Regions from separate parts of the Wenzhouxiangella psychrophila genome, predicted to be linked through region 1. Evidence: predicted binding sites of a transcription regulator. Region 1 holds the regulator's gene; the other holds the start of a gene.
The links. The regulator sigma-54, encoded in region 1, starts transcription at its own class of promoters, with help from an activator protein. The targets are predictions, from matches to a motif close to TGGCANGNTNCNTGCTT.

Region 1 (15,290 bases):
CGCTGTGTCGGCGGCGACCAGATCATCGATCCAGCGCGCCACGCCGCCGCCCCAGTCGTGGCTGATATGCAGTATCACCGGTCGCTCGTCGAAGCCGAACAACGGAATGGGAGTGGCACTGCCTTCCCCTGCCAGTCGCTCGACTGCGCCGCGCAGGTGGCCGAGCGCCGCGCACTGATCGGGCATGTCCGGTCGATGATCGCCATTGGCACGCGGGTCGCGGATCCAGAGACCGTCGTAAATCCAGCAATGGCCTCGTTCGGCCTGGCAGACGGCGTCTTCGACGTGGCCGGCCGGGATGATGGCCAGGCGCTCGGGTTGCAGACGCACGGGTGACCAGTGCAGGCCCGACGCGGCCTGGACAACGGTATCGATTCTTCCGGCTTCGGGGTCCATGAGGCCTGCAGCCGGATCCAGGCCGGGCTGATGGTTGCCTGGCAGGGTCAGCAGCGGCGGGCAATCCGGGGCATGCAGCACATGTTCGAGGCGGCCGCCGAATCGCTCGGGCAGCGCCAGGCCCGGCGCCAGTAGCACGACGTCGTCACTGGTGCGGCGTCGATCGATAGCGCCTAACCAGGTCCACCATGGGCCCCGGGTGCCGGGCAGAACCTCCAGGCTGGATGGCGCGGGGCCACCCTCGCTGGACACGATCTCGCCGGGCAGCTGCCGTCGCAGGGCCGCGATCCAATCGGGCTCGACCGTGACGCCCGGCTCGGTCAGGATGATGACCAACCCGGAGGCTTTGCTTGTGGTGTCGGTATCAGTCACCGGACTGGTGTGGCATGAGAACGTTGCTTCAAGTCGAAAGGTGGACGGTATACTGCCGCAACCGGTTCGGCCGGTCGAGCCCGTCTCCGCAAACGGGCAATTATCCTTCAACCACCGTCTTCTGTCATCTCGGGTATGGCCAGCAAGCCGCAGCGCCGCCGCAAGAATCGTCCAGGTTCGAGGAAGCCGCCGGCCACCGGGCGCTGGCCGCGCTGGATTGTCCGTCCGCTGTGGTTCGCGCTGGGGCTGGCTGTCGGCCTTCTGGGTCCATGGATCTGGTGGCTCGACCGGGAAGTGTCGTTGCGCTTCGCCGACCGGCACCTTGCCGAGGCTAGCCATGTCTACGCCCGCCCGCTGGAGTTGCACGACGGTCTGGCCTTTTCGCGCCGGGATTTGCTGATCGAACTGGAAGCAGCCGGTCTGCGCGCTGGTTCACCCCAAAGGCCGGGGCGTTTTCGTCTTGACGGCGAACGCATCGAGTTGCACCTGCCGGCATTCGACTTTCCGAATGACCCCCAGCCGGCGCAGCGCGTTTCCCTGAGGGTTCGAGACGATCGCATCCACCTCCCCGAAGAAACGCCGATCCTGCGTCTACCACCATCCGAGCTGGGCCGCATCCTGCCGCTGGACGACCGTGTACGCACGCCATTGGAGCTGGCCGAGTTCCCGCCCCAGCTGGTTGCGGGTGCCCAGGCGGTCGAGGATCGCCGCTTCAAGCATCATTTCGGCATCGACCTGCGCGGCCTGGTGCGGGCCATGTGGGCCAATTTTCGGGCCGGCCGGGTGGTGCAGGGCGGCAGCACCATTACCCAGCAACTGGTCAAGAACCTGTTTCTTTCACCCGAGCGCAGTCTGCTTCGCAAGTTTAATGAAGCGATCATGGCCGTGAGCCTGGAGCTGCGCTTTTCCAAGGCCGAAATTCTCGAGGCCTGGCTCAACGAGGTCTATATGGGCCAGGACGGACGCCGTGCGATTCACGGTTTCGGGCGCGCGGCCGAGTACTACTTCGGCCAGCCGCTCGCGGCGCTGGACGCCGGTCAACTTGCACTGCTGGTGGGAATGGCGCGCGGTGCTTCCTGGTATCACCCATTGCGCAATCCGGAGCGGGCACGTGCGCGTCGCGACCTCGTACTCGGCATGTTCCACGAGACCGGGCTGATCGACGAGGCGACACTGGAGCGCCAGCGCAGTGGCGGTCTGGGGCTGCGTCCTTCTCTGAGCTCGGGAGCAAGCCAGTACGGTGCCTTCATGGATCTGGTTGGCCGCCAACTACGAGCCGACTACCGAGAGCGCGACCTGCGCGGTAAGGGGCTGCGGATTTTCACGACGCTGTCGCCGTCTGCCCAGAAGCGCGCTGAAGCCGCGCTGGTCCAGGGGCTCGCCCGGGTCGAGCGTGAATCCGACTCATTGCAGGGCGCGATTGTTCTGCTCGAGCCAGACAGCGGTGAGGTCAGGGCGCTGGTGGGCGATCGTGTGCCGGGCCGCCAGGGCTTCAACCGTGCGCTCGATGCACGCCGCCAGGTCGGTTCGGTGATCAAGCCCCTGGTTTACCTGCTGGCGCTGAATCAACCGGAATCCTTCACACTGGTCACGCCGGTCGATGACGAGCCGCTAACCGTCGACATCCCGGGATCCGGGCCCTGGCAGCCGGTCAATCACGATCGGGTCAGCCACGGTACCGTCCCGCTGCTTGAAGCCCTGGCACAGTCATACAACCAGGCCAGCGTGCGCACCGGGCAGGCCGTCGGCGTCGACGCCCTGTTCGGCCTGATGCGTCAGCTCGGTGTGGCGCCTGGGCGCGAGGCGCATCCGGCGGCTTTTCTGGGGGCGGTCGATCTCACCCCGCTGCAGGTCGCCCAGCTCTACCAGCCGATTGCCGCCGGGGGCTACAGCGCAGCGGTTCGTTCCATCCGCGAGGTGGTGGATCCGGACGGCGAGACCGTCGCCCGCTACCCGCTCCGGCTCAAGTCGCTGCCGCAGCGCGAGGCGCTGGCACTGCTGGACTTCGCCCTCAGGCGCGTGGTGACGCACGGCACAGCACGTCCGCTGTCGCGGCTGCTGAACCACGACCCGGGCGTGCGCGGCAAGACCGGCACTACCAATGACCAGCGCGATGCCTGGTACGTGGGTTACACGAACGATTGGCTGGGCGTGGTCTGGGCCGGTCGCGACGACAACAAGCCTGCTGGCGTCGGAGGTGCCAGTACCGCTTTACCGGTCTGGGCTGGACTGTTCAACCAACTGCCCACCCGACCCGTGCGAACCGCCTGGCCTGACAGCATCGAGTGGTTCTGGGTCGAGTGGCCGCAGCCGAGACTGGCGGCCGAGTATTGCGAAGGGGCGGTGGCTATCCCCTTCATCGCCGGTAGCCAGCCCGAGGCCCTGTCGGACTGCCTGCAGCGACGCGGGAGACGTTGAATCCCTGTACCATTGAGCCAGTTGACTGGCTCATGGTCCTGGCATGCAATCGATCCGCTTCTTCCCCCGATTTCCGGCATTCGTAACGGCCGCGCTGATGGTGATGCTGACGCTGGCTTCATGTGCCCCCTGGCAGCCGACCCTGGATGACCCCGAAATTGCCGAACAGGTGCGTGCCCCCGAAGGCGGCGAATCGCGAGGTCTGCAGGTCTACCCGCTGCGCAACCCCGCCGTGCGTGAACTGGAGAGGGCGGCCGAGGCGGCCCGTTCGGACGGGAATTTCGACCGTGCCGAAGCCCTGCTCGAGCGGGCGCTTCGCATCGAGGGCCGCGACCCCGAGCTGCTTCAGCGCATGGCCGAGCTGCAGCTCTCACGCGGTCGCTGGGAACAGGCGGAGAGTTACGCCATGCGGTCGTGGGAGCTGGGACCGCAGGTGGGCGAGATCTGCCGGCGCAACTGGAAGACGATGGCCCTGGCGCGCGAGCGGGACGGTCAGGTCATCGCGGCCTCACAGGCGCGCGAGCGCGTCGAGATTTGTCCACTCGAACCACCCGAGCGGTACTGACCGGGTCGATGCGCATGGCGATAGGCGAATGAGCGAGTCGCTGGCCACGCTGTTCGGGCCCGACGGCGCGCTGGCTGATGCGCTACCGGCCTTCCGTCCGCGCGGCGGTCAACTCCTGCTGGCCGAGACCATCGACCGTTGCCTGGAAGCCGGGGAAGATCTGGTTGCCGAAGCGGCGACCGGTACCGGCAAGACATTGGCCTACCTGGTGCCCGTCCTGCTCAGGGGCGAGCGCACCATCATTTCCACCGGTACGCTCAACCTGCAGGACCAACTCTTCCGCCGCGACTTGCCGCTGGCGCTCAAGGCCCTTGGCGTGGAGCGCAAGGTGGCGCTGCTCAAGGGTCGGGCCAACTACCTGTGCCTGCAGCGGCTCGAGCGTCACATTTCGGAGCCCGAACTGTTCGAGGACGTGATGGGCGAGCTGCAGACCGTGCAGCGCTGGGCGCGGCATACCAACAGCGGCGAAATCAGCGAGATCGATGACATTCCGGGTTCCTCGCGCGTGTGGCCGCTGGTCACATCGACCCAGGACAATTGCCTGGGCAGCGACTGTCCCTTCCTGTCCGATTGCCATCTGGTTCATGCCCGGCGGCAGGCGCAGGAGGCCGATATCGTGGTGGTCAATCATCACCTGCTCTTCGCCGACATGGCGCTCAAGCAGACCGGCTTCGGCGAGGTGCTGCCCGGCGCGGAGACGGTTGTCATCGACGAGGCCCACCAGGTGCCCGAAACCGCCATGCGCTTTTTCTCGCGCGGCCTGAGCGCCTGGCAGGTGCGTGAACTCACCCGTGACACCCTGGCGGCCAGCGCCGGTGCGGCGGGCAGCCTGAAGCTGCTGCAGGCGCCCACGACCCACCTGCGCGCCGCCCTCGACCAGGCGGTGAGCGCCTGCGTGGATCTGCCGCGCCGCGGCGAATACTCGGCTCTGCGCGGCTGTCTGGACGAGTTCCAGGCCCTGGCCCGCTCACTCAATGACCTGGCTCGTGCGCTCGATCCGCTGGCCGAGCGCACGCGCGACCTGGCCAACTGCGCTGAGCGGGCGGTGGCCCTGCACGACGGCCTGCATGCGTTCCTGGAGGGCAAGGACGGTTACGTGCGCTGGTTCAGCAGCCGCAACGGGCGCTTCCAGCTCAATCTCACGCCGCTGGATGTGGCCGCGCCGTTGACCGAACTGCGTGAGCGCGTACCGGCGAGCTGGGTCATGACATCGGCTACGCTGGCGGTCAACGGACGCTTCGAACATTTCACGCGCCGGCTGGGTCTGGAATCGGCCGAGCAGCTGGTCGTCGAGAGTCCCTTCGATTATCCCAACCAGACGAGGCTGTGGATTCCAGAGAACCTGCCCGAGCCGCGCGACCCGTCGCATACCGAGCAATTGCTCGAACAGGCCCTTCCGCTACTGCGTGCCGCCGGCGGCAGGGGCTTTCTGCTGTTCACGGCCCACCGCGCGCTGCAACGTGCCGCGCAATGGCTGCGCTCACACACCGACTTCAACCTGCTGATCCAGGAAGACGCCCCGCGCCACGTGCTGCTCGAGCGCTTCCGCAACACGCCCAACAGCCTGCTGCTGGGGGCGGCCAGTTTCTGGGAGGGCGTGGACGTCCCCGGGCAGGCCCTGAGCGTGGTGGTGATCGACAAGCTGCCCTTCGCCGCACCCGACGACCCGGTGCTCGAGGCTACGCTCAAGGCGGTGCGCGAGGCGGGTGAGAATCCCTTCACCACCGTCCAGCTGCCGCAGGCGGTACTCGCACTCAAGCAGGGTGCCGGCCGTCTGATCCGACAGTGGAACGACTTCGGCGTTCTGGTTCTCGGTGACCCGCGCATCACGCAAAAGCCCTACGGGCGGCTGTTTCTCAAGAGCCTGCCGCCGATGACCCGTGCGGCCAGCGCGGCCGAAGCAGCTGAGTTCCTGCGCGAAAGGCTTGCAGCATGATCCGGCTGGGCATCGAGACGGCGACCGATTTCTGCTCCGTGGCCCTGGATGTCGACGGCGCTGTCAGCGTGCGCGAAGCCCTCGCGCCGCGACGCCATGCCGAGCTTCTGTTGCCCTGGGCCCGCGAGCTGCTGAATGAGCGCGGCATCGGCTTCGGCGACCTGGACGCGCTGGCCGTCTCGCGCGGTCCCGGCGGCTTTACCAGCCTGCGCATCGGCCTGGGCGTGGTCCAGGGCATCGCGCTCGCCCAGGAGCTGCCGATTTATGCCGTTTCGACGCTGGCGGCACTGGCGCATGCCGCCGATCCCGAAGCGCGGGCCGGCCACGTCCTGGCGGTTCTGGATGCGCGCATGTCCGAAGTTTATGCCGGGTTTTTCGAAAGTCGTGAGGGCCAGCATGTTCCCGTTACTCGAGAAGTCGTGGTGCCGCCGCGACGACTTGAGTTGCCACACGAGGGTCCGTGGCTCGCGGCCGGGTCGGGTCTGTCGAACTATGCGGATGAACTGGAAAGCGTTATGGCAGGAAAGGTAGCCGGGAAACGGCCCGAGGTCTGGCCGAATGCCCGCAGTGTGCTGGCACTGGCCGAAACGGTCGAGCCGGTGCATGCCTGGGAGCTCGAGCCTAAATACGTCAGGGATGACGTCGCCAACTAAATCAATTTTCTAAACTCCAATGCGACCTGCATCCCGCTGAGCCGCGTTTTGGCCATTCGGTTATTGGAATTTCGATTTTGTTTGGAAGTTGGTGCTTGGGATTTGGTGCTTCGTCTTTCGTCGCACATAACGTGAGCTATGCGGACCGGGACCACCAATGGCGGGTGGTCGAATACGGGATATCGTCTCTCAGCGTGCTCCGCCGTTATGTCGTAGTCGTTCCAGCAATTTGTCGCCGCGCTGGTCACCGCGGGCGCGAAAGCGCTCGACGATGTCGCGGCAGCGATCGGCGCTGGCCTCGACCAGGCTTTTCTTGACCGGGGCCACGTGCGCCGGCGGCATGCTGAAATGCTTTACGCCCAGGCCGAGCAGGAGCCGGGCAGCGCGTTCGTCGCCGGCCAGTTCTCCGCAGACGATCACTTCCACGTTCCGACGTTCTCCAACCTCGACGATGCGGCCGAGCAGCTCGACGATGGCCGGATGGGCCGGCTCGTAGAGGTAGCTGACCAACTCGTCCTGGCGGTCGATGGCCAGTACGTACTGGATCAGGTCATTTGTACCGATGGACAGGAAGTCCAGTTCGGTGGCCATGGCGTCGACGTTGAGGGCCGCCGCCGGTGTTTCGATCATGCCGCCGACGGGCAATTCGGGGTCGATCGCCAGGCCCTCGCCGCGTAGCGTCTCCCGGCACTGTGCGATCAACTGGCGTGCCTGGACGATTTCTTCGGTGTTGGTCAGCATCGGGAGGAGGATGCGGACCGGGCCTTCGACGGATGCCCGCAGGATGGCGCGCAACTGGTCGCGGAACAGGTCGGAGACCGACAATGAAAGGCGCAGGCCGCGCAGGCCCAGCGCGGGGTTGGGGCCGCGCGTGAGGGCCAGGGAATCGGGCAGTTTGTCGCCCCCGGCGTCCAGGGTGCGGATGGTGACCGGCTTGCCGGCCATGGCCCGGATCGCGTTGCAGTACGCGCGGTACTGGGCTTCCTCGTCGGGAATGTCCTCGTCGAGGAACAGGTACTCGGTGCGCATCAGCCCGATGCCGTCCACGCCGGCTTCCATGCATCGCTCGAACTCGATCGGCAGTTCGGCGTTGCCGTGCAACTGGAACTTCTTGCCGTCGGCGGTGCGCGAGGGCCGCGACAGGTAACGTTTTAGTTCGCTGCGGTGACGCTGGCTGGTCGACTTTTTTTCGGCGTAATGGCGCTCGAGGTTTTCGTCGGGATTGACCAGCACGGCGCCGTAGTGCCCGTCGAGGACCACCCGTTCGCCCTCGGCCAGCAGTTCCAGCGCATGGTGGACGCCCACGACCATCGGGATCTCCAGGCTGCGTGCCAGGATGGCGGTATGCGACCATGGCCCGCCGTGTTCGGTTACCAGGCCGGCTACCCGGCGCTGACTCAGGACGGTCAGATCGGCCGGCGTCAATTCGGCGGCGATCAGGATGGTGTCGTCGAGCCGGTGCGGCACCTGGGTGCTGAACAGCGCCGAGGGCTGGTCGGCCAGCTCGCGCTGGATCAGGCTGACGACCTGCTCGAGATCCTCGCGTCGCAGTGCCAGGTACTCGTCGTCGAGGCGGCGGAATTCCTCCTGGAGTTGTTCCCCTTGCTGCGCCAGGGCCCACTCGGCATTGATGTGTTGGTCGCGAATGCGCTCGCAGGCCGTATCGACCAGCATCGGATCCTTCAGGATCAGGCGGTGGGCCTCGAGCAGCTCACGCGCGGTTTCGCCGCCCGATTCGCCCACACGCTCGAGCACGCCCGACAGGAAGGCGTCGCCGCGCTTGACGGCGCGGTGGATACGCTCGATCTCGGCGTCGACCGCATCGCCTTCCAGGTGGTACTCGGGCAGGGCGAGTTCGCCCGGCGTGAGCCGGTGTACCTTGCCCAGGGCGATGCCCGAGGTCACGCCGATGCCCGTCAGGGTCAGGCTCATTCGCCTTCTCCGAAACGGTCGGCAACCAGGCCGGCGATGGCCTCGGCGGCGGCGTCCTCATCGGATCCGTCGACTTCCAGCGTGAGCCGGCTGCCGCAGGGCGCTGCCAGCAGCAGCACACCCATGATCGATTTGGCGTTGACGCGCTTGCCGCGGTGGCTCAGCCATACCTGGCTGTCGAAGCTCGAGGCGGTCTGGACCAGCTTGCTGGCCGCCCGCGCGTGCAGGCCCAGCCGGTTGACCAGTTCGAGCTCGATGTCTTTCATACCCGTACGATCCCCTGGCTGCCGCCGCTGGCGGCCAGCTCAGCCAGCTCGGCCGGTGGCTTGGCGGCGTGATTGATCACCTTCAGCAGCATCGGCAGGTTGAGCCCGGAAACGACCGGAATGCGGCGTTCAATGGCGGCCTGGCTGGCCAGATTGTGCGGGGTTGCCCCCGGCAGATCGGTGAGCACAAGGGCGCCCTGCGCATCCGCGCCGGCGGCGAGGGCAAGGCGAACTGCCTCGAGCGTTTTCTCGACCTCGGCGCGATAGCTGACCGCCACCGTAGTGACCTTCAGCGGACGGTCGAGAATGTTCTCCGCCTCGCGCCGGACGGCCTCGCCGAGCGCGTCGTGGGTGACCAGGATGATGCCGGTCACTGTTCCAGCTCCCGGTGGCTGACCAGGACGCGCATGCCTTCCTCGCGCAGTTCCCGCGCGATGCGATCGACAATGTAGACCGAGCGGTGCTGTCCGCCGGTGCAACCGATGGCCACGGTGACAAGGCTGCGCTGGTCTTCGGCCAGGGCGGGTAGCCAGCGCCGGATGAAGGTCAGAATGTCGCCGCAGAACTCATCGACGATCGGATGCGATTCGAGATATTCGCGCACCTGGGCTTCAAGGCCGGTGTGGGCCCGCAGGCCCGGTTGCCAATGTGGATTGGGCAGGCAACGCGCGTCGAAGACCATGTCGACATCACGCGGTACCCCTTTCTTGAAGGCAAAGGATTCGAGTACCAGGGACTGTACCGATTCGTTATCGGTAATGCCGATGGCGCGCCAGACCTGTCGCCGGAGCTGGTGGATGTTGCTCTCGGAAGTGTCGATGATCCAGTCGGCCTTCTCGCGGATGGGGGCGAGCAGCTTGCGCTCGGCCGCGATGGCCGTCTCCACGCCGCCGAGGTCGCTCAAGGGATGCCGGCGGCGCGTCTCGCTGAAGCGCCGCACCAGGACTTTTTCGTCGGTGTCGAGGTAGAGCAACTGGAAGGGCCGGTCGCCCGGCAGGGAATCGAGCAGTTGGGGAAGTTTCTCCAGGCCCTCGGGGCCCGAGCGGGCATCGATGCCGATGGCCACCCGCGGGTAGCGCTCCGGCTGGCTGTGGACCTCGCGGGCCAGATCGGGCAACAGACCGCCGGGCAGGTTGTCGACGCAGTAGTAGCCGAGGTCTTCGAGCGCGTGCAGGGCCACGGTCTTGCCGCTGCCCGACAGGCCGGAGATGATGATTAGCGGGCTAGACTGCATGATTTACCCGTCTTCATTGCTTGTCCGTCAAAAGCCTTCCGTGCCGCTCGACGAACTCCGCCGCCGCGTCAAAGCCTTTCATGCGCAGCATGAAATCGCGCACGGCGGCTTCGGCAATTACCGCCATGTTGCGGCCGGCCAGTACCGGCAGATTGATCTGGGGGATCTGCAGGTCGAGTACCTGGCGCTGTGCCTCGTCGCCCCGCAGCCGGTCGGCACCGGTGTGTTCGGGGCGCGGCATGTTGAGGTGGATGATCAGGCGCAGGTACTTGCTGGCCTTGATCGCGGCATCGCCGAACATGCGGCGGATGTTGAGGATGCCCAGGCCGCGCACTTCCAGGCACTCCTTGAGTACTGGCGGGCAGGAGCCCTCGACGATATCGGGTGTGAGCTGCGTGAATTCGGGCGCGTCGTCGGCGATCAGGCGGTGGCCGCGGGTGAGCAATTCCAGCGCCAGCTCGCTCTTGCCGGTACCCGACTCGCCGGTGATCAACACGCCGATGGTGAAGATCTCCATGAAAACGCCGTGCAGGGTCTCCCGGGCGGCAAGCCGCCGTGAGATCTGGTATTCGAGGAAATTGACGAGTTCCCAGTCATTCTGGCTGGAAGCCAGGATCGGGGTTTCGTTCTCGCGTGCGAGCTTGACCAGGTCGTCGGCCACTTCCAGGCCGTTGGCAACAATGATGGCGGCGGGGCGATCGTCCATGATCCGCGCCAGCGTTTCCCAGCGGGTACGGGAGTCCAGGCCTTCGAGCCAATCGAACTCTTCGCGACCGATGACCTGGACACGCGTCGAGTGGATTGGCGTGAGGAACCCGACCAGGGACGGTCGCGAATGGAAGCCGGTGGGCTCGATTTCGCGCTTGCCGGCCTCTGATTTGCCGCTGATCCAGCGCAGATCGAGGCGATCTGAAAACTGCTCGTAGAGTTCGGCCGGCGTGACGCGCTGAGTCATTGCGCCTGGGCGTCGGCCGGATTGGTCGACAGCAAGCGCAGCAGCTCGTCGGCATCATTGATGGAGCGCAAAGCGTCGCGCTGGGAATCGCGACCCAGGCGCTCAGCCATCTCGGCGAGCAGCCGCAGGTGAGCATCGGTACATTGCCCCGGCACTGCCAGGGCGAAAAAGAGATCGACCTTTTCGTGATCGGGGGCGTCGAAGTCGATCGGACGCTTGAGACGGATCATCGCGCCGGCGACGTTCTCCTGATTGTCGACGCGACCGTGCGGAATGGCCACGCCGTGGCCCAGGCCCGTTGATCCAAGACGCTCGCGCTGGCAAAGGCTGTCGAAAATATCCCGGGCATCGGCGCTGCCAGGGGCGGCGGCCAGCAGTTCGGCCGCCTTCTCCAGCAGGGTCTTCTTGCTCGAAACGGAGATATCGACCGCGATGCGGTCGGTCGAGAGCACGTCAACAAGCTGCATGAGATCGGACCCCTTTACCGAGCCACCGGGCTCAGCCGGCCTCGGCCGGGCGCGAATTGCGATGAGACGTGACTTTGTCCTTGTGTCGCCGGACCTGGCGGTCGAGTTTGTCCATGAGCGCGTCGATGGCGGCATACATGTCTTCGGACTTGGCCTCGGCATGGAGCGGGTTGGTGCGACCGCCAACCGTGATGGTGCCCTCGACGGTGTGCTCCAGCTTTTCGAGGTGCAGCACGATATGGCCCGAGATGAGATTGTCGAAGTGGCGTTCAAGACGCTCGCTCTTTTCGGCAATGTAGGCTTTCAGGGCCTGGGTGATTTCGATGTTCTGTCCAGTGACTTCGAGTTGCATCAGGTCGCTCCTAGTTGCGCAAGTCAATGTTAATACAGTCCGGTGCGGACGTTCAGCCCGTTTGCAGTCGAGCGGCCCGTCGACGCTGTGCCGAACCCGGGATGCCGAGTTGCTCACGGTACTTGGCCACCGTCCGTCGCGCCAGCCGGATACCGCCCTCGGCGAGTCGGTCGGCCAGTGCCTGGTCGGACAGCGGCTGGCGGGGAGGTTCCTCGGTAATCAGCCGGCGCACCCGAGCCTTGACCGCCGTGGCGGCGATCTGCTGACCGTCCTGCGTATCGATTCCGACCGAAAAGAAGTACTTGAGTTCGAAAACGCCGCGCGGGGTGTGGGCGTATTTCTGGGTGGTCGCGCGCGAGACGGTCGATTCGTGCACGCCGATGGACTCGGCCACCTCGCGTTGGAGCAGAGGTTTGAGCCCGGTTTCACCCTCGTTGAAGAAATCGTGCTGGCGCTCCACGATGGCCCGCGTGACCGCCTGCAGCGTCTGGTTGCGCATCTCCAGGCCGCTGATCAGCCAGCGCGCCTCCTGTAGCCGGTTGCTGAGGTATTTCTTGTCTTCGCCACGGGCCTGTTTGGCGAGTTTCATGTACATGCCGTTGAGCTGCAGGCCGGGGTCGTTGTCGGGGTTGAGCGTCACGCGCCAGCCGTCTTCGGAAGGGTGAATGTAGACATCGGGGACGATGTAGTTCTCGTCATCTCGGCCGAAACGCGAGCAGGGATGCGGGTTGCAGCGTCGGATGACGGCCAGGGCGGCCTGGATTTCGGGCTCGTCCATGCCGGTGGCGCGCATCATCGCCCGGATGTCCTGTTTGCCCAGATCCTCCAGGTGTCGCTCGACCAGATGGCAGGCCAGACCCAGTGCGGGGGTGCTCGACGGCATCGCCTTGAGTTGCACCAGCAGGCTCTCGCCCACGCTGCGACTGGCAACGCCGATCGGCTCGAAGTGCTGCACGCGTTCCAGAACCGCGGCCACCTCCTCGGTGCTGACCAGGTACTCCGGCGCCAGGGATGCGCGCAGCGTTGTGAGGTCATCCTGCAGGTAGCCGTCCTCGTCAAGCGCGTAAATGATAGCGCGTGCAATTGCCTCGTCGGTTCTGCTGAAACCGGCCAGGTTGACCTGCCAGAGCAAGTGCTGCTGCAAGGACTCGTCGGCACGGTCGCTGATGAACTCGTCATAGTTGGGCGCAGGGCCGGACGTGACCGAGTAGCCCTCCGGCAGGTCGTCGAATCCGTAGTCGTCGCCGTAATCGACTTCCAGGTCGCCGTCGAACTCCTCGCCGGCCGTGTCCTGGCCGTCGTCGGGAAGCGATTCTTCGCTGCGCTCGAGCATGGGGTTGGTGTCGAGCGCCTCGCGGATGGTCTGGCGCAACTCCACGCGGTTGAGCTGCAGCAGGGCAATGGCTTGCCGCAACTGCGGCGCCAGCTTGAGCTTCTGGCCCAGCTTGAGCTGGAGACTAGCACCCTGTTTCATGACTTCGATTCTACGCCCAAAAGCCAGAATCGGACCAGTTGGGGCTTCGGCGAAGCCGCAAAACCCATGGAACCACGGAAAGCACGGAAAAGCACGGAAAGCGAGCGGGGATCAAATGCCGCAGCTCGGGATCAGCGGATCCGCGATGCTCGAGAATGGGGCGTTCAGGTGGTGAAGGATGAGCAAGAGTCCGTGGTTACACGGTTTCAGGACTTCAGAGCCGGAATTCGCGCCCCAGATACACATTGCGCACATTCTCGTCGGCCATCACCGCTTCCGGGGCGCCGTGGGTCAGCAGTCGGCCTTCGCTGATGATGTAGGCGCGGTCACAAATGCCAAGGGTTTCGCGCACGTTGTGGTCGGTGATCAGGATGCCGATGTCGCGTTCGGTGAGGTGTTTGACGATGTGCTGGATTTCGCCCACCGAGATCGGGTCCACGCCGGCGAAGGGCTCGTCGAGGAGGATGTAGGAGGGGTTGGCGGCCAGGGCTCGGGCGATCTCCACGCGTCGGCGCTCGCCGCCGGACAGGCTGATGCCGGATTGGTCGGCCAGGTGGCTGACCGAGAACTCCTCCAGCAGGCGCCCGAGCTCGTTGCGCCGCTTGCTGCGGTCCAGTTCGCGCCTGAGTTCCAGCACGGCCATGATGTTGTCGGCTACCGACAGGCGCCGGAAAATCGAGGCTTCCTGCGGTAGATAACCCAGTCCGTAGCGGGATCTCTGGTTCATGCTCGAGCGGGTGATGTCTCGACCGTCCAGTTCGATTCGACCGCCGTCGGCGGTGACCAGGCCCACGACCATGTAAAAGCAGGTGGTCTTGCCGGCACCGTTGGGTCCGAGCAGGCCGACGATCTCACCCGTGTCGACCTGCATCGACATGCCGTGCACCACGGCACGTCCCTTGTAACGCTTGGCCAGTTGCTCGGCGATCAGCACGGGTCAGTTCGGCTCCGTCTCGTCATCGTCTTGATTATCGATTTCGTCGGGCTCGATGGTCATCTGGATGCCGCCGCGGCCTTCTGTCGCCTGGGTGTCGAGGTTGTAGACCAGTTCGTCGCCCGAGAATGTGCCGCGCGGTTCCTCGATATAGGCGTTGCCGATCAGGGTGATGGTTCTCGCGACCAGATCATAGATGACCTCGTCAGCATGGCCGGTGGTCTCGTCTCCGCTTTCCGTCGTCGCCCACCAGCGGACGGGGCTACCGAACAGTTCGACGCGCTTCAGGCCGTTCTCGCCGCGATACGTATACCCTTCGTCGGCCGTGACTTTCATGCCACCCCGGGTAATCTGCACGTTCTCCCGCAAGTGGGTGGCCCCGCTTGCATGGTCGTAGGTGGCGTTTTCCGCGTCGATGCCGACCCGGCCTTCAACCTGGGCTTCAGCCGTCGTCGCCAGGATCAGTGCCAGGGTCATCAGCAGCCACATCCCGGGCCGCCTCCGGTTCGAATTCGCCTTGTACGCCATCGGTCAGTTCCAGAAGGTTGTTGTCCAGTTCTATTCTCAGACCGCCGGATTGCAGCCTGGATTCCGCCTGCGTGATCGCCACGGACGTGTCCGAGGTGATTGTACGCGCGCGCCTGTCATAGCGCAGACGCTCGGTGCGGACCTCGATTTCGCCGCGCTCGCCGAGATGGACCAGGGTCACGTTGCCTTCGAGCACCAGCAATTCATCGTGACGCAGGATGCGGCCGTTGTCGGAGGCGCCGCGCCAGTCGGCCGCGCCGGGTTCGATGTGGAAGCGGGGCGACCGGAGGCGGGCGATGCGGTCCGCCCAGACGTGCTCCAGCCGGGGGCCCGACAGGGTGAGCTCGACCTGATCCTGGTTGTCGCGGAATTTGGCCGAATAGTCGCTGAGCGTGTAGTCGAACTGCGTGTCGGGCATGCTCACCGGTGGAGTGGCGCTTCGGTCGCTCGGCATCAGCCAGCGAATGCCCAGCGCCACGATCAGCGCCAGGCAGGCGATCAGCACCACCCGCCAGGTCACTCGAAGCGATCCTGCCAGGTATTCAGCAGGCCCTGGTCTGCGAGTATGCGCTCGCACACTTCGCGCACGGCCCCGTGACCGCCCGGGTTCTGGGTGACGAAATCGGCGCGCTGGCGAATCCATGTACTGGCATCGGCCGGCGCGCACTTGAAGCCGCAGCGCTGCATGGCCGGCCAGTCGACCAGGTCGTCGCCGGTGTAGGCGCACTGCTCGCCGGTGACCGACAGTCGCGCCATCAGCTCGTCGAGCGCAGCGGCCTTGTCGTCGCGGCCCTGGACGAGGTGCTCG
Region 2 (15,290 bases), on a different contig from region 1:
CGACGAGACCGACGTCTACTGTGCCCTGACCAATGACGATGAAGCCAATATCCTCTCGTCCATGCTGGCCAAGCGCATGGGCGCTGACAAGGTCATTGCCCTGATCAACCGGCCGGCTTATGTCGACCTGGTCGAGTCCGACCGCATCGATGTGGCCGTCAGCCCCCAGCAAGTCACCATCGGTGCCCTTCTGACCCACATCCGCAAGGGCCACATGGTGCGCGTGCACTCGCTCAGACGCGGCGCGGCGGAGGCGATCGAGGCGGTTGCGCATGGAACGCCGGCACAGTCGAAGGTGGTCGGCAAGCGCATCGAGGAAATCGATCTGCCGCCGGCAACAACCATCGGCGGCATCATCCGCGGGGACGATGTCATCATCGCCCACCATGACGTCGTCATCGAGACTGACGACCACGTCATTCTGTTCGTGGCCGATCAACGCTCCATCAAGCGCGTCGAGCGGCTGTTCGCCGTCGACGCGGTCTTCGTCTAGCCCATCCTCATGCAGTTTCGCGCCTACGCACCGGTCCAGCGCATCGTCGGGGTTCTGCTGATGTTCCTCAGCCTGGGTTTTGTGCCGCCGATGCTGTTTTCCCTGTTCAGCAGTGACGGCACACTCGATGCCTTTGCGGCCAGCATGCTGGTGGTCGCGGTTGCCGGCCTGGCGCTCTACCTGCCCGTGCGGCGTTCACACCGTGATCTGAGGATTCGTGACGGGTTCCTGGTGGTGGTGGCCTGCTGGGCGGCGGTCAGTCTGGCCGGGGCCGTGCCCTTCGTTCTGGCCATCGACGCCAGCCTGGCTGATGCCGTGTTTGAATCCACTTCCGGGATAACGACGACCGGTGCAACCGTCTTCGTCGGCCTCGACGACATGCCCAGATCGATCCTTTGGTATCGCCAGCAGCTGCAGTGGATGGGCGGGTTGGGCATTATCGTTCTGGCCGTCGCCATCCTGCCCATGCTGCGCATCGGCGGCATGCAGGTCTACAAGGCCGAGGTCACCGGGCCGGTCAAGGAGAGTCGGCTGACACCGCGCATTGCCGAGACGGCCAAGGCGCTGTGGCTGATCTACATCGGCCTGACCGTTCTGTGCGCGGCGGCCTACTGGGCGGCGGGCATGTCGCTGTTCGACGCCGTGGGGCACAGTTTCTCGACCATTTCCACGGCCGGCTTCTCCACCCACGACGCTTCGATCGGTCATTTCGACAGTGCGCTGATTGATTGGCTGGTGGTCTTCTTCATTTTCATTGCCAGCCTCAACTTCGGCCTGCATTATCTGGCTCTGCGTCGTGCCACGGCCCAGGTCTATCTGCGCGATCCGGAACTGAAGCTCTTCGTGCTGTTGCTGTTGATTATCTCGGTAGTGGCCACGCTGCTTTTGTGGCAGCAGGATGTGTATGCCGGTTTCTGGAATTCGCTGCGCCACGCGGTCTTTCAGTCTGTCTCCTATATGACCACGACCGGCTTCGCCACTGCCGAGGTCTATACCTGGCCGGGCACGCTGCCGCTGCTGCTGTTGCTGATCAGCGCCCTTGGCGGCTGTGCGGGGGCGACGACCGGCGGTTTCAAGATTATTCGTGTGTATCTGCTGACCAAGCAGGGCATCCGTGAGCTCAAGCGCCTGGTTCACCCGCGCGCGGTCGTGCCGCTCAAGCTCGGCGGCCGAACGCTGAATCAGGAAGTGGCCAATGCCGTATGGGGCTTCGTGTCGCTCTACATTCTCTGCGTGGTGGTGCTGACCCTGATCGTTTCCGGGATCGAGCGGGATCTGGTCACAGCCGTTTCCGTGGTCTTTTCGTCGATGAACAATCTCGGTCCGGCCCTGGGTCAGGCTGGATCCAACTACGGCGGCCTGGCTGATACCACCAAGTGGCTGATGAGCTTCGCCATGCTGCTCGGGAGGCTGGAGATCTTCACCATCCTGGTGCTGCTCACTCCCACCTACTGGAAGCACTGAATCCTCGATGGCCCGTCCCTTCACACTTCACACTTAACCCTTCACACTATCCCCCATGGATCCAGAAGCCATCGAAAAACTGATTAACCAGGGCCGCGATACGTACGAGTCGCGCCTGGCCGCCGGACAGGCGCGACTGAAGAAAGGTGACCTGGCACTGGCCATCGAACACCTGGAAGTGGCCACCGGCCACCAGCCGGAACAGACCACGGCCTGGCAGGAACTGGGCAAGGCGCTCAACGAATCGGGCCGGCACGAGGCGGCAAGGGGCGCCTGGGAAAAAGGTCTGGAGGTCGCCCGCGACAACGGCGACAAGCAGGCCGAGAAGGTCATGACCGTCTTTCTCAAGCGCCTGGAAGTCTGACTCACTCTTCCTTGAGTAAGTCGCCCGGTCGTAGTCTCGCCGCGCCGACCGCCGGTTGCAGGCTGGCCAGCAGCATCAGTGCCAGTAATCCCCCCGCGACCGCCGCACCGATCACCGCCGGCGACACGCTGTCGGTGACGTAACCCTCGTTCGTCAACCAGGCGACGACGATCAGCGCCAGCAGGCCGCCGACCAGCAGCCCGGGCGCGCCCAGCCGCAGCCCCTGCATCAGCACGTACTTGCGGACCGATCTCGGCCCGGCGCCGAGCGCCATCCGGATGGCGGTTTCGCGCCGGCCGGCGTCGACCAGGAAACGCTGCATGGCGAAAAACCCGAAGGCGGTCATCAGCACGATCACCAGGCCGAACAGGCCGGTCACCTTGCCGCGAGCGCGATCCTTCGCGGTCAGTTCCGCGACGATTTCCGACACCGGTTGGACTTCATTGACGTGCAGCAGATCGAGGTGCGTCTCCAGCGCGGCATTGATGACTTCCTCGACCCGCTCGTGATCGGGGTTGCCCCGGATCAGGGCGGCGCTCATGAAGGCGCCGAAACCGGAGCGGCCCGACAGCATCAGGGGACCGGGCGGCTCGTCGGGATGTTCGTAGTTGACGTCGTCGATCACGCCGAGAATGCGGCCGCGCTCGTCGTCGGGATTCGAATCGTCCTGCCAGACCGTCCGTCCCACTACGTCGGTCTCGCCCCAGGCCTTTTCGGCGAAGTGACGGCTGACGATCATGCCGGGCTCGCCGGCGGACTCGAAATCCCGCCCATGCAGCAGGTCGATGCCGAGCAGCTCGATGAAACCCGGCGCCACGTTGATGATGCGTGCACGGATGGTTTCGCCGTTGATGTTGTAGCCCGAGATGGCCGTCATTCGATTCCCCGGAAGCGGTGACCCGAAGCTGACCGCTTCCACGCCTGGCAGCGCGAGCAGGCGTTCGCGCACTGCCTCGCGATACGCCCAGGTCGCTTCCTCGGCGGGCGGCTGGAACTGGCCGGTGGGTGGCTCCCGGAAGGTCACGCTGGCGGCCAGGACGCCCTCCGTCGACAGGCCGGGGTCGCGCTGGTCCATGAGCCACAGGTGCGCCATGAAGCCCGTCGCCGCCGCGGCGACCAGGCCGGCCAGGCCGAGCTGCACCAGGCCGGCGGCGTGTTGGAACGGCCCCGGGCGCGCGCTGAACTGACGGCTGCCCTCGCTGAGAGTACGGCGAGCCAGGGTTACGATCGGGACCAGCGCCACCAGCAGTGTGAGCACGGTGGCCAGCGCAGATGAGTAGCCTATCGCCGGCAGGTTCAGCCAGCTTCCGGTAAAGGCCGCGCCCTCGAGAAAGCGCATCTCGCGAAAACCGGCTGCCAGCCAGATGGAAAGCAGCACGCCGAGCGCACTGCCCAGCAGCACCAGTACTGCGGCCTCGACCAGGAGCTGGCCGGCCAGGCGCCGGCGGGTGGCGCCCACGGTTTGGCGCAGGGCCAGTTCGCGCTGACGAGCGGGTGCGCGGGCGAGCAGGAAGATGCCGACATTGACCGCCGCGACCAGGGCGATCAGCACCGTGGCGATAAGCAGCATCGTCACCTGGCGCTGCGCGCTTCGATGCGCTCGCGGATTCTCGACCAGGCCGGAAATCGCCATCAGCTCTCCGGGCTTGGGGGCCATGGAGCGCTCGGCTGAAGACAGTTGGTCGAGGAAACGGTCGAGTTCGGCCTCGACGGCTGCCGTGCCGATTCCCTCGGACTTGCGACCGAAGATTTTCCACATCGGGATCCGGTCGACCATTTCAGGCGGCACGCTGGTCTGGATCAGGCGAAAGTAGCTTTCATAGGGCGCCCAGAAGTGAAATCTGGAAGCGCCCACACCGTTGAATTCGGGTGCAAGCACACCGACGATCCGCCACTGATCTTCGCCGACCGCCACTTCCCGACCGACAATATCGGTATCGCCGTCGAAATGGTCCTGCCAGAAGCGGTGGCCGAGCACCATTACGCGCGCGCCTCCATCGGCGAAGTCCTCCTCGCGCAGGCCGCGGCCGAGCCGCACGCGCGGTTCGAGCAGCTCGAAATAGCCGGGCATGACGGGTGCGGCCTGGCCGTCGACCGGCCGGCCGTCGATGTCCGTTTCCGGGAGTCTGCTGAAACCGGACTCACCCGTCAGGCCGGTCAAGGTCTGGCTGCTCGAGGCGAAGTCCTTGATCAATCCCGCACCGAGCGTGCCACCGAACCTGTCGTCGGCGCGTGGGCCAAACGTGAGCAGGTCGTCGCCGGCTTCGATGCCGGCCGGGTGGGGGTCATAGAGTTCCGACCACAGACTGGCCATACCGCTGACCAGGGCCATGGCCACGGCCATCATGATTACCGCCAGCGCACTCTGCCACGGCGTCTTCAGATACAGGCGCGCGGCGTGGCGCAGGTCGAGCAACAGGCCACCAATCACGCCGCCGGGCTCCCGTCGGTGTCGATACGGCCGTCCTTCATCCGCACCCGCCGCTGGGCGCGCCCGGCATAGTCGGGGTCGTGGGTGACCATCACCAGGGTCGAGCCGTCGGCGTGCAGTTCGTCGAGCAGCTGCATGATGCGTTCGCCCGAAGCGCTGTCGAGGTTGCCGGTGGGTTCGTCGGCCAGCAGGAGGGACGGTTTTCCGACCAGGGCCCGGGCGATGGCGGCGCGTTGCTGCTGGCCGCCGGAAAGCTGTGCGGGGCGGTGTTCGGCGCGGGCGCTCATGTCGACGCGTGCCAGGGCCTCGTCCACTGCCCGGCGTCGTTCGGCCGCCGCGAGCCCGCCACGGTAGATCAGCGGCAGCTCGACGTTCTCGCGCACCGTCATCTCGGGAATCAGGTTGAAGCTCTGGAAGATGAATCCGATTTCGCGGTTGCGCAGTCTTGCCTGTTCTTCGGCGTCGATGTCGGTCACCGGTACGCCGGCGAGCCGGTACTCACCCTCGCTGGCTTCGTCGAGCAGGCCCAGCACCGACAGTAGCGTGGACTTGCCGCAGCCCGACGGCCCCTCGACGGCCACGTATTCGCCATCGTCGATATCGAGATCGATGCCGTCGAGCGCGTGGGTTTCCAGTTGCTCGGTGGTGAAGATTCGCCTCAGATCGCGCAGCCGGATCAGTGGCCGGTTCGTTTCGCTCATACGCCGTCCTGTTCGTCTTGTTGGTTGAAAGGCTACCGAACGCGGATCGTCTCCTGGTCCTCGTGGTCGCTCATGTCGGCCAGGACGATGCGCTCCCCCGGCGCCAGTCCTTTGATGACTTCCGCGCGCGAGGTCGAAAGTCGCCCGATCTGCACGCGCCGCCGCCGGGCCGTTTCGTCGCCTTCGGCCACGAATACCGTGATGGTCTGGTTCGGTTCGCGCACGCCGGCAGGCCGCGGTACGTGAACCGTCTCCTCGATTCGTTCGAGCTCGATGCGCCCGCTGATGGTCTGTTCGGGCCGCAGCGTGGGGAGCTCTTCGGAGATCAGTTCGACGTCCACGGCGATGGTCCGGTCGGTCGCCGTCGGATCGATTCGGATCACCTCACCTTCGATTCGTTCGCGTCCGAGCTCGAGCGTGACGGGCAGGCCGGGCAGGACGTCGGCCGCCTCGCGTTCGGGGACTTTCAGGCGCGCGATGAGGTGGGACGGATCGACGATGCGTGCGATCAGTTCGCCGGCCGTGAGTCGTTCGCCCTCGGTCACGTTGACTTCCTGGATCACGCCCTCACTGCCGGCGCGTACCTCGAGCTGCTCGACCAGCGACTCCAGGTGGGCGACCTCGTCGCGCTTTCGCGCCAGCCTTGCCTCGGTGGCACGCTCCTGGGCATCGCGGTATTCCGGCGAGCGGTCGAGCCGCGCCTGTTCGGCCTCCAGTCGTTTCTTGAGTTGCTGGACCTGCAGGCGCTGCCGTTCCAGTTCCAGGGACGAATACACCTGTGCTTCGCTGAGTTCTTCCTGGGCCTGCAGCTCGAGCAGGGCGCCAGTGTACTCGGCCTCGGCGCTGGCCAGTTGCGCGACGATGTCGAGATGCCGATTTTCCGCATCGACCTTCTCGACCGCTTCCTCGGCTTCTGAGGCGGCGAGATCCCATCGTGCCTGGGTCAGGTCCTCCTCGAGTTCGGGGCTGCTCATGGCAATCAGGACGTCGGCGTCGGTCACACGGTCTCCGGGCAGGACGTGGACTGCTTCGACGATGCCGTCATTGCGGTTGGTTACGGCGCGAATGTTCGGCGCCACCAGCTGGCCCGAGGCCGAGACTTCGCGGACCAGTTCGCCGCGTTCGACTTCGCCGTACCAAAGCCGCTCCGAGTCGACCGAAGGTGGCCGTTCGAGCATGGCGAAGGCCACGGCGGTAAGCAGGATGACAACCACGACAATGATCAACAGAGGCAGCCGGCGTAACCAACGCCGTCGACTGGATGATGGTCGCTGAATGTCCACGATTCGTCGCCCGTCAGTTTGTGCTCGACTTGATCCGGATGCCAACACCGGCAGGAACGGGAAAACTAACCGCTCGACGCCGCGGGATCAAGGCGCGCTCCAGATTCTGCCGTCGTTCAACCCCGGCGCCGCGGATAGGGTGAAGGCTGCCCGTCGGGCTGCAGGCTGAATCGTTTGTAGCTCCAGAGGTACTGCGCGGGGCTGCGCTGGATTTCCTCTTCCAGCCAGTGGTGCATGATGGCGAGGGCGGTCTTCGGGTCATCGTCGGCGATGCGTTCGTCGGCGGGGTTCAGCCGCAATGCCCAGCCTTGTCCCCTCGGCAGTCGTTCGGCGCTGATGAAGACCACGGCCGCGCCGGTGCGGCGCGCGAGCCGGTTGACCAGGGTCATGGTCAAAGCCGGCCGGCCGAAGAAATCAACGAACACGCCTTCGCCCTGCTTGGGTTGCTGGTCGGCCAGGATGCCGATCATTTCGCCCAGCCGCAGCGCGGCGAGCATTTTCCGCATCGATGGCGAGCCGCTGGGCACCATGCGGCTGCCGAATCGGCTGCGCGTGCTGGTGATCAATTGCTCCAGCTCGGGCTGCTTGGGCGCCTTGTAGAGTGCGGTCAGCGGCCGGTGGATGGACAGCCACAGCGGCAGCACTTCCCAGTTGCCGAAGTGCGCGCCGACGATGATCACGCCGCGCTCGCCGTCGATCAGTTCGCGCGTCGCCTCCCAGCCCTCGACGTTCGGCACGTGCCGCTTCAGCCGTTCCGCCGACCAGTAGGAGATTGCGCCCGACTCCAGTACCAGCCGGAGTGTCTCGACCAGGTGGCGCCGATATAGGGCTTCGCGCTCGCGGTCGTCCAGGTCGGGAAAGCACAACTCCAGGTTCGTGCGAACGATGGCATGTCCACGCCAGGGCATCAGGCGCATGCCCCAGGCCAAGGGCACCGCCAGCGCATGCAGAAGACGCAGGGGCATCCAGGAGAGCAGGCGGAGCAGGGCGATGGCGAGAGGTCGGATCATGCAGCGTCTGGGTCTGGTGCGCGGTGGCGCGACGCGCCAAACGGGCAGTGTATTCTACTGCCGATTATCGAACCATCAGCAAGGAGCCCCATGATCGGATTGCTTCAGCGCGTCACCGAAGCGTCAGTGACGATCGACGGTGAAACACTCGGCCGAATTGGCCCCGGCCTGCTGGTCCTGGCCGGGTTTCGCCAGGGTGATCGGGCCGAGCGGATTCCGCGCTTCGTCGAACGCCTGCTCAACTACCGCGTGTTCGCCGACGACAAGGGCCGGATGAACGTTAGCCTGCGCGATGCCGGTGGCGGCCTGCTGGTCGTGCCCCAGTTCACCCTGGCGGCTGATACGAATTCGGGTAACCGCCCCAGCTTCACCCCGGCGGCGCCCCCCGCGGAGGGCGAGGCGTTGTTCGGAGCGCTTGCCGAACAGGTCAAACGGGACTGGCCCGACAGCGCCTTCGGCCGCTTCGGCGCTGACATGAAGGTGGCGCTGGTCAACGACGGGCCGGTGACGTTCTGGTTGGAAGTCGATTAGAAAAAAGGCTAGCCCTTCAACATCCTCGCCAGCGTATTCCGGCTGATGCCCAAACGGCGGGCGGCTTCGGACTGATTGCCGTCGCAGGCGGCCACGGCGGTCTGCGCCAGGCTGGCCTCGAAACGAGCCTGGAACTGTGCGTGCAGGTCGTTTTCCTCGCTGGCCAGGCGCTGTCGCAGGTCGGCCTCCATCTGGTGTGCCCAGCGGGGTGAACCTGCCTCGCTTCGGGATTGGACATCCCGGTATTCCTCGGGCAGGTCGTCGGTGCCGATGACCTCGCCCGGGGCGAGGGCCGCCATGGACTGGCAGAGGTGGCGGAGCTCACGCACGTTGCCCGGCCAGGGCAGGGAAGCCAGGTGCCGGATCAGGGCCTCGTCGGCACTGCGCTCGGGCAGGTTGAATTCGGCTGCTGCCTCCTGCAGGAAGTGACTCGCCAGCGCGGGAATGTCTTCGCGGCGTTCGCGCAGCGGCGGCACCTTCAGTTCGATCACTTTCAGTCGATGGTAGAGATCGGCGCGAAAGCGCCCCCTTCGCACCAGCTCGGACAGGTCGTGGTGGGTGGCGGTGATCACGCGCAGATCGGAGCGAATCAGGTCATGGCCGCCCAGGCGGTAGTACTCGCCCTCGGCCAGCACACGCAGCAAGCGCGTCTGCAGCTTCAGCGGCATGTCGCCGATCTCGTCGAGAAACAGGGTGCCGCCTTCGGCCTGTTCGAAGCGGCCTGGGCGACGGCCTTCCGCGCCGGTGAAGGCCCCTTTCTCGTGGCCGAACAGTTCGGACTCGAGCAGGTCTTCGGGGATGGCCGCCGTATTGATGGCGACGAATGGCCGATCGGCACGCGGCGAATGGCGGTGCAAGGCACGGGCGACGAGTTCCTTGCCGGTGCCGGTCTCGCCGGTGATCAGTACCGGCACATCGCTGGCCGACAGGCGGCCGATCATGCGTACCAGGTGCTGGAAGGCCGGCGAGGCGCCGATCAATTCGGTATCGCCGGCCGGGGCTTCTTCGCGCCCTGGCGCACGCCTGAGCGCCTTGGCAACCAGCTTGCCGACCTCGTCGAGATCGAAGGGTTTGGCCAGGAATTCGAAGGCGCCGCCTCGGAAGGCGCGCACCGCCGAGTCCAGGTCGGAATAGGCGGTCATGACGATGACCGGCAGGTCGGGGTGGCGCTCGTGCAGGCGCTGCATGATATCGAGCCCGCTTTCGCCGTCGAGGCGCACGTCGGCCATGACCAGCTCGGGCATGTCTTCGTCGAGTGCGGCAGTCAGGCTGGCGCCGTCGGCGAAGCTTCGGGCCTGCATGTTCTGGCTGCCGAAGTATTCCTCCAGCACGTAGCGGATGGCGGGGTCGTCGTCGATGATCCAGATACGCTCAGACATCGTGGTCTTCCAGGTCGGGCGGGTTGGCCGTCGGCTCCAGCGGCAGGCGTATCCGGAAGCGGCTGCCGTGTTCGAGCGGCCGATACTCAACTAGCCCCCCGTGGCTTCGGGCGATCTGCTGGACGATGGCCAGGCCGAAGCCCGAGCCCTGGTCGCGGCCGGAGACCAGCGGCAGGAAAAGCTTGTCGCGCAGCGTGTCAGGAACGCCTGAACCATCGTCGTCGAGGTCGACGCGAACGGCAGGCCCGCCCGGTCGGTCGAGCAGGGGCGAGTTGTGCTCGATGCGGGTGGTCAGTCGAACCAGGCTCGCGCCGGCCTGGGCGCTGTTGCGCAGGAGATTGAGAAACAACTGGTGCATCTGACCCTCGTCGGCGCTCAATTCGGGAATGCTGGGGTCGAAATCGCGTTCGACGCGCAGGCGGCCGTGCTGCTCGGCGGCAACCAGTTCGGCGGCTTCGGCCAGTACGCGGTGGAGATTGATCGGCGAGGCGTGTCGTTCCCCGTTGCCTGCGAAGCGGTCGATCAGGCTCGTGATGCGGTCGGCCTCGCGCTGGATCATGGCCGCATGCCGGCTGCTGGCATCGTCGCTGCCGCGCGCGGCGATCAACTGGGCCGCACCGCGCACGCCGGCGAGCGGATTGCGCAGTTCGTGCGCCAGTCGGCGCGTCATCAGCGACAGCGCCTGCTCGCGGTCGGCCCGCTCGGCCATCTCGCGCTGGCGAACGCGCTCGGTGATCGGGTGCAGTTCGATCAGGATGGCGTTCCCGACCGGATGCAGATACGCGTCGACGACGGTAGTGCCGTCTTCGAGCAGTGCTTCGGGGGCGTGTAGCGAGCGTCCCTGCGCAGAAACCTGTTCCACCCACTCGCCCAGTGCCGGGGAGAGCTGCTGGATGCTGTGCTGCTTCAGGCTGGCGCCCGGCGGTGCCAGCAGGGCGTTGGCCGAGCGGTTGAACCACTCGATCCGCCCGTCGGCGGCGACCCGGACCAGACCGGTAGCCAGTTCATCCGGGTCGAAATTGTGCATTCAGTCGCCGTCGGGGGCCACCGTGGTGAAGGTGACCGGATCGGTGGTGCCCAGGACACGCCCTGAAGGTGTCTCCAGACGGGCGAACAGGCGATGCTCGCCGGGTGAGGGTGCCGGGATGTCGGTCTGCAGCGTCCGCACCGGCGTCAGTTCCCGGCCGTCGAGGACGAGGGTGATCTGCGCGGTGGGCGGCACTTCGATGTCGATGCCCATTACGATGCTGATTTGCTCGCTCCCGGGCGTGATCTCGGTATTGTCGGCCGGCTGCTCGATGCGGAAATTCATGGGCTGCGCTTCGCCCTGACCCTGTGCATTCTCACCCTCGGTTGCGATGCCGGGAAGGGTGTCTTCATCGCCCTCGAGCACGTTGAGTTCGGGCAGTTCCATGGGCTCGGCGTTGTCGTCTGGCTTCTGGTCCGTGTAGGTCACGTTGCCGTTTTCGTCGACGACCCGGTAGACATCCTGGGCATTGACCGAGACGGCCAGTGTTGCCAGCAATGCGGTGAGGAGGATCAGCAGCTTGTTCATGGTGTGCACCTTGATTGTGACCAGTCTGCTGACATTTTAGCGGTCCGGGCCGCCCGGCGGCGACCCGGACTTCGCCGCTGGTCAGCTGGAGTAATACATGTCGAATTCGACCGGGTGAGTCGACATCCGGAAGCGCGTGACTTCGTCCATCTTGAGCTTGATGTAGCCGTCGATGAGGTCGTCGGTGAACACGTCGCCGGCCTTGAGGAAATCGCGATCCTTGTCGAGTGCGTCCAGGGCCTGGTCGAGGGCGTGACAGACGCGCGGAATATCGCGCTCCTCTTCCGGCGGCAGGTCGTAGAGGTCCTTGTCCATCGGCGCGCCCGGGTCGATCTTGTTGATCACCCCGTCCAGGCCGGCCATCAGCATGGCGGCGAAAGTCAGGTACGGATTGCCGGCGGCGTCGCCGAAGCGGATCTCGATGCGGCGGGCCTTGTCGGAACTGACCCACGGCACCCGGCAGGAGGCCGAGCGGTTACGCGCCGAGTAGGCCAGCAGAACCGGCGCCTCGAAACCCGGAACCAGGCGCTTGTAGCTGTTGGTGGTCGAGTTGGCGAAGGCGTTGATGGCGCGAGCGTGCTTGAAGATGCCGCCGATGTAGTGCAGGGCGGTTTCGCTCAGGCCACCGTAGCCGTCGCCGGCGAACATGTTATTGCCGCCCTTCGAGAAGCTCTGGTGGACGTGCATGCCCGAACCGTTGTCGCCCACCAGGGGCTTGGGCATGAAGGTCGCCGTCTGGCCCTGGCGGTGTGCCACGTTGTGCACCACGTACTTGAGCATCAACATTTCATCGGCTTTGCGCACCAGGGTGTTGAAGCGCGTGCCGATCTCGCACTGGCCGGCCGTGCCGACTTCGTGGTGATGGACCTCCACCGGGATTCCGATGGCTTCCAGCGTTGCGCACATGAGGCTGCGGAGGTCAGCCAGGCCGTCGACGGGCGGAACCGGGAAGTAACCGCCCTTGACGCGCGGTCGATGCCCGTAGTTGCCGTCCTCGTAGGTCTTGTTGGTGTTCCAGGCGGCTTCCTCGGAATCGATTTCGAAGGAGCAGCCGGAAATGTCGTTCTTCCAGCGTACGTCGTCGAAGACGAAGAATTCGGGCTCGGGCCCGAAATAGGCCTCGTCGGCGATGCCGCTCGACTGCAGGAAAGCCTCGGCACGCTTGGCCAGGGAACGCGGGCAGCGGCTGTAGCCCTGCATGGTGTCCGGCTCGAGGATGTCGCAGGTGAGGTTGAGGGTGGCGTATTCCGAAAACGGATCGACGTAGGCGGTCTCCGTGTCCGGCATCAGCACCATGTCGGATTCGCTGATGCCCTTCCAGCCGACGATCGACGAGCCGTCGAACATCTTGCCTTCCTCGAAGAAGTCCTCGTCCACGGTGTGGGCCGGCAGCGTGACATGCTGTTCCTTGCCCAGGGTGTCGGAGAACCGAAGGTCGACGAACTCGATTCCCTCGTCGGCGATTCGCTTGATGATGTCTTTAGCGGCCATGTCGGCTTGTTACCTCTTCGAATGTGAAAGTGAAGGATCGCCGGTGATGTTGCACGCGCCGTGCCAGTCCGCAGGCCCTGTAAGTTGGGGGCCTTGCTGCCCGACACTGCTTATCATTTGAGCGCGCCGATCCGGTTTCGTTCAATAAATGAGCAAATTCGATTTCGGCTTCAACCCGAGACGGCCGGGTTGAGCGTGTAGGTCCCGGTCATACTGGCCTGATCGAGTACGTGACCCTTGACGGCTTCGACCACGTCGTGACCGGTAAAAGAGCCGGGCAGATCGAGGCGATCGGTGTCGAGTGCATAGACGGTGAACACGTAATGATGCAGGCGTTCATCGTTCCAGGGCGGGCAGGGGCCGTCGTAGCCGAAGTAGTTGCCCGCCATGTCCGCATCGCCGGCAAGGAAGTTGGTGTAGTCGTTCAGGCCCTGGCGCGCACCGTCAGGCCCCGGCGGGTTCTGCTTGCCTTTGGGCGTGATGCCGTCGCAGCATTCGCCGGTGGCGAGTTCGGTGACGCTGGCGGGAATGTCGACCATGGCCCAGTGGCAGAAATCGACGCGCGGCATGTCGGCCGGCAGGGTCTTGCCTTCCTGGTTGACGTCGTCGGCTTCGGACGGGACGTCGGGATCCATGCAGACGACGGCGAAAGAGCGCGTTCCCTCCGGTGCTTCCGACCAGGTCAGGTGCGGGCTGAGATTGTCCGACAGCGCCATGTGCGATTCGGCATCCTGCCGGGCGAAGGCATAGCGCGGATCGATGGGCGCGCCGTCGGTGAGATCGCGGGATTGAAGCTGCATGTGAACTCCTTCTCGGTCTGCGAATTTCATGTGGTTTAAGCTTACCAGCCTCACTTGAACACTGCCCCTCGTCCCAATGACAAAAAAGCTTCTGATTCCGTTCCTGATCCTGCTGCCTTTTTCGGCCTTTGCCGCGCCCGGGCTCCCCGACAACGCGGAAATTGACGATTCCGTGCCCACGCCCGCCGAGGTGCTCGGTTTCGAGCCCGGCGAACGCCATCCGCGACACGACCAGATCGTGACCTATCTGCGTCGCCTGGCCGAGCACTCCGATCGGGTGAAGCTCGAGGAGATCGGTCAAAGCCACGGCGGACGTCCGCAGGTTCTGCTGACCTTCGCCCGCCCCGAGCGCCTGGCCGAAATCGACGACATCCGCTCCGGCCGTCAAGAGGCCGCCCGCAACGGCGAGGGCCCGCCGGTGGTCTGGATGGGCTACTCGGTGCACGGCAACGAGGCCTCGGGCGCCAGCGCCGCGCTGGTCATGGCCTGGTATCTCGCCGCCGGGCAGGACGAACGCGTGACTCGCTGGCTCGACGAGATGATCATGGTGATGGAACCGGCCATCAATCCCGACGGCATCGACCGCTTCGCCCACTGGGTCAACATGCATCGCGGAAATCATCCGTCACCGGATTCGGACGACCGCGAACACCAGGAGGGCTGGCCCGACGGTCGCACCAACTACTACTGGTTCGACCTCAACCGCGACTGGCTGCCGGTGGTCCACCCGGTCTCGCAGAATCGCCTGCGCCATTACCACCTTTGGCGCCCGCACGTCATCACGGACCACCACGAGATGGGGAACAACAGCACCTTCTTCTTCCAGCCGGGCATTCCCGAACGCGCCAATCCGCTGATTTCCGAGGCCAACCAGGAACTGACGGGCGAGATCGCCGAGTTCCACGGCATGGTGCTCGACGGTGCCGCCGAACCCTTCTATGCGCGCGAGTCCTTCGACGATTTCTACATCGGCAAGGGCTCGACCTATCCCGACGTCACCGGTGGCATCGGCATCCTGTTTGAGCAGGCCTCCAGCCGCGGCGCCGTGCAGGAGAGTGACTACGGGGTCAGGCGCTTCGCCGAAACGGTCGCCAACCAGGTCCGCACGAGCGTGTCGACGCTCGACGGCGCCCTGGCTCACGCCGACGAACTCGTTGGTTACCAACGCGACTTTCTCGACGACACGCGCGACCAGGCCGACGACTGGGGTCGGGCCGGCTGGCTGCTGGGCGACGGCGGCGACCCCGTGCGTGCCCACGCGCTGGTCGGCATGCTGCTCAACCACGACGTGGCGGTTCATCCGGTGGACGACACGGTCGAGATTGGCGAAGCGCGTTTCGAGCCCGGTTCGGCCTGGGCCATTCCCGCCGACCAGGATGCCTACCTGCTGCTGAAGTCCGTATTCGAGGCGGTCACCGAGATGGACGTGGAAACCTTCTACGACGTGTCGGCCTGGCCGATGGCCATGGCCCACGACCTGCCGCTGGCGACCACGCGGCGCCTGCCGTCGGTGGGCGAGGCGCTGGCCGAGGCGCCGGTGCACGATCCGGCGGCGGTCCAGACCAGCGCCCTGGCCTGGCTGGTGTCCTGGAATCAGTACCGCGCCGATGCGCTGCTGGCCGATCTGCTCGACGACGGCTACCGGGTCCAGGCGGCGACCGAACAGCTGACCGTCAAGACGGCGGAAGGCGAGCGCGACTTCGAGCGCGGCAGCCTGGTCATTCACCGGGGTATCCAGCCCGACGAACTCGACCCGGTGGGTGACCGCCTGGCCGAACTCTCGACCGA

Region 2: a site for sigma-54 is predicted at 12,752-12,768, ahead of glnA (type I glutamate--ammonia ligase). Genes of this name have one in related genera too.

What each region holds. Positions count from the first base shown of each region.
Region 1 covers NZ_JBHJMQ010000010.1:86,953-102,242, forward strand. The annotation lists gene ACDC66_RS12610 (glycosyltransferase) at 1-768, opposite strand, end outside; gene ACDC66_RS12615 (transglycosylase domain-containing protein) at 904-3,186, shown strand; gene ACDC66_RS12620 (tetratricopeptide repeat protein) at 3,230-3,751, shown strand; gene ACDC66_RS12625 (ATP-dependent DNA helicase) at 3,780-5,687, shown strand; gene tsaB (tRNA (adenosine(37)-N6)-threonylcarbamoyltransferase complex dimerization subunit type 1 TsaB) at 5,684-6,340, shown strand; gene ptsP (phosphoenolpyruvate--protein phosphotransferase) at 6,530-8,272, opposite strand; gene ACDC66_RS12640 (HPr family phosphocarrier protein) at 8,269-8,538, opposite strand; gene ACDC66_RS12645 (PTS sugar transporter subunit IIA) at 8,535-8,912, opposite strand; gene rapZ (RNase adapter RapZ) at 8,909-9,772, opposite strand; gene hprK (HPr(Ser) kinase/phosphatase) at 9,786-10,727, opposite strand; gene ACDC66_RS12660 (PTS sugar transporter subunit IIA) at 10,724-11,194, opposite strand; gene hpf (ribosome hibernation-promoting factor, HPF/YfiA family) at 11,226-11,546, opposite strand; gene ACDC66_RS12670 (RNA polymerase factor sigma-54) at 11,599-13,020, opposite strand; gene lptB (LPS export ABC transporter ATP-binding protein) at 13,235-13,954, opposite strand; gene lptA (lipopolysaccharide transport periplasmic protein LptA) at 13,958-14,431, opposite strand; gene lptC (LPS export ABC transporter periplasmic protein LptC) at 14,397-15,002, opposite strand; gene ACDC66_RS12690 (KdsC family phosphatase) at 14,999-15,290, opposite strand, start outside.
Region 2 covers NZ_JBHJMQ010000003.1:306,225-321,514, forward strand. The annotation lists gene trkA (Trk system potassium transporter TrkA) at 1-493, shown strand, start outside; gene ACDC66_RS06120 (TrkH family potassium uptake protein) at 503-1,957, shown strand; gene ACDC66_RS06125 (tetratricopeptide repeat protein) at 2,013-2,321, shown strand; gene ACDC66_RS06130 (FtsX-like permease family protein) at 2,323-4,752, opposite strand; gene ACDC66_RS06135 (ABC transporter ATP-binding protein) at 4,749-5,453, opposite strand; gene ACDC66_RS06140 (efflux RND transporter periplasmic adaptor subunit) at 5,486-6,679, opposite strand; gene ACDC66_RS06145 (lysophospholipid acyltransferase family protein) at 6,853-7,746, opposite strand; gene dtd (D-aminoacyl-tRNA deacylase) at 7,837-8,277, shown strand; gene ntrC (nitrogen regulation protein NR(I)) at 8,286-9,656, opposite strand; gene ACDC66_RS06160 (two-component system sensor histidine kinase NtrB) at 9,649-10,683, opposite strand; gene ACDC66_RS06165 (DUF4124 domain-containing protein) at 10,684-11,211, opposite strand; gene glnA (type I glutamate--ammonia ligase) at 11,293-12,702, opposite strand; gene ACDC66_RS06175 (YbhB/YbcL family Raf kinase inhibitor-like protein) at 12,873-13,502, opposite strand; gene ACDC66_RS06180 (M14 family zinc carboxypeptidase) at 13,579-15,290, shown strand, end outside.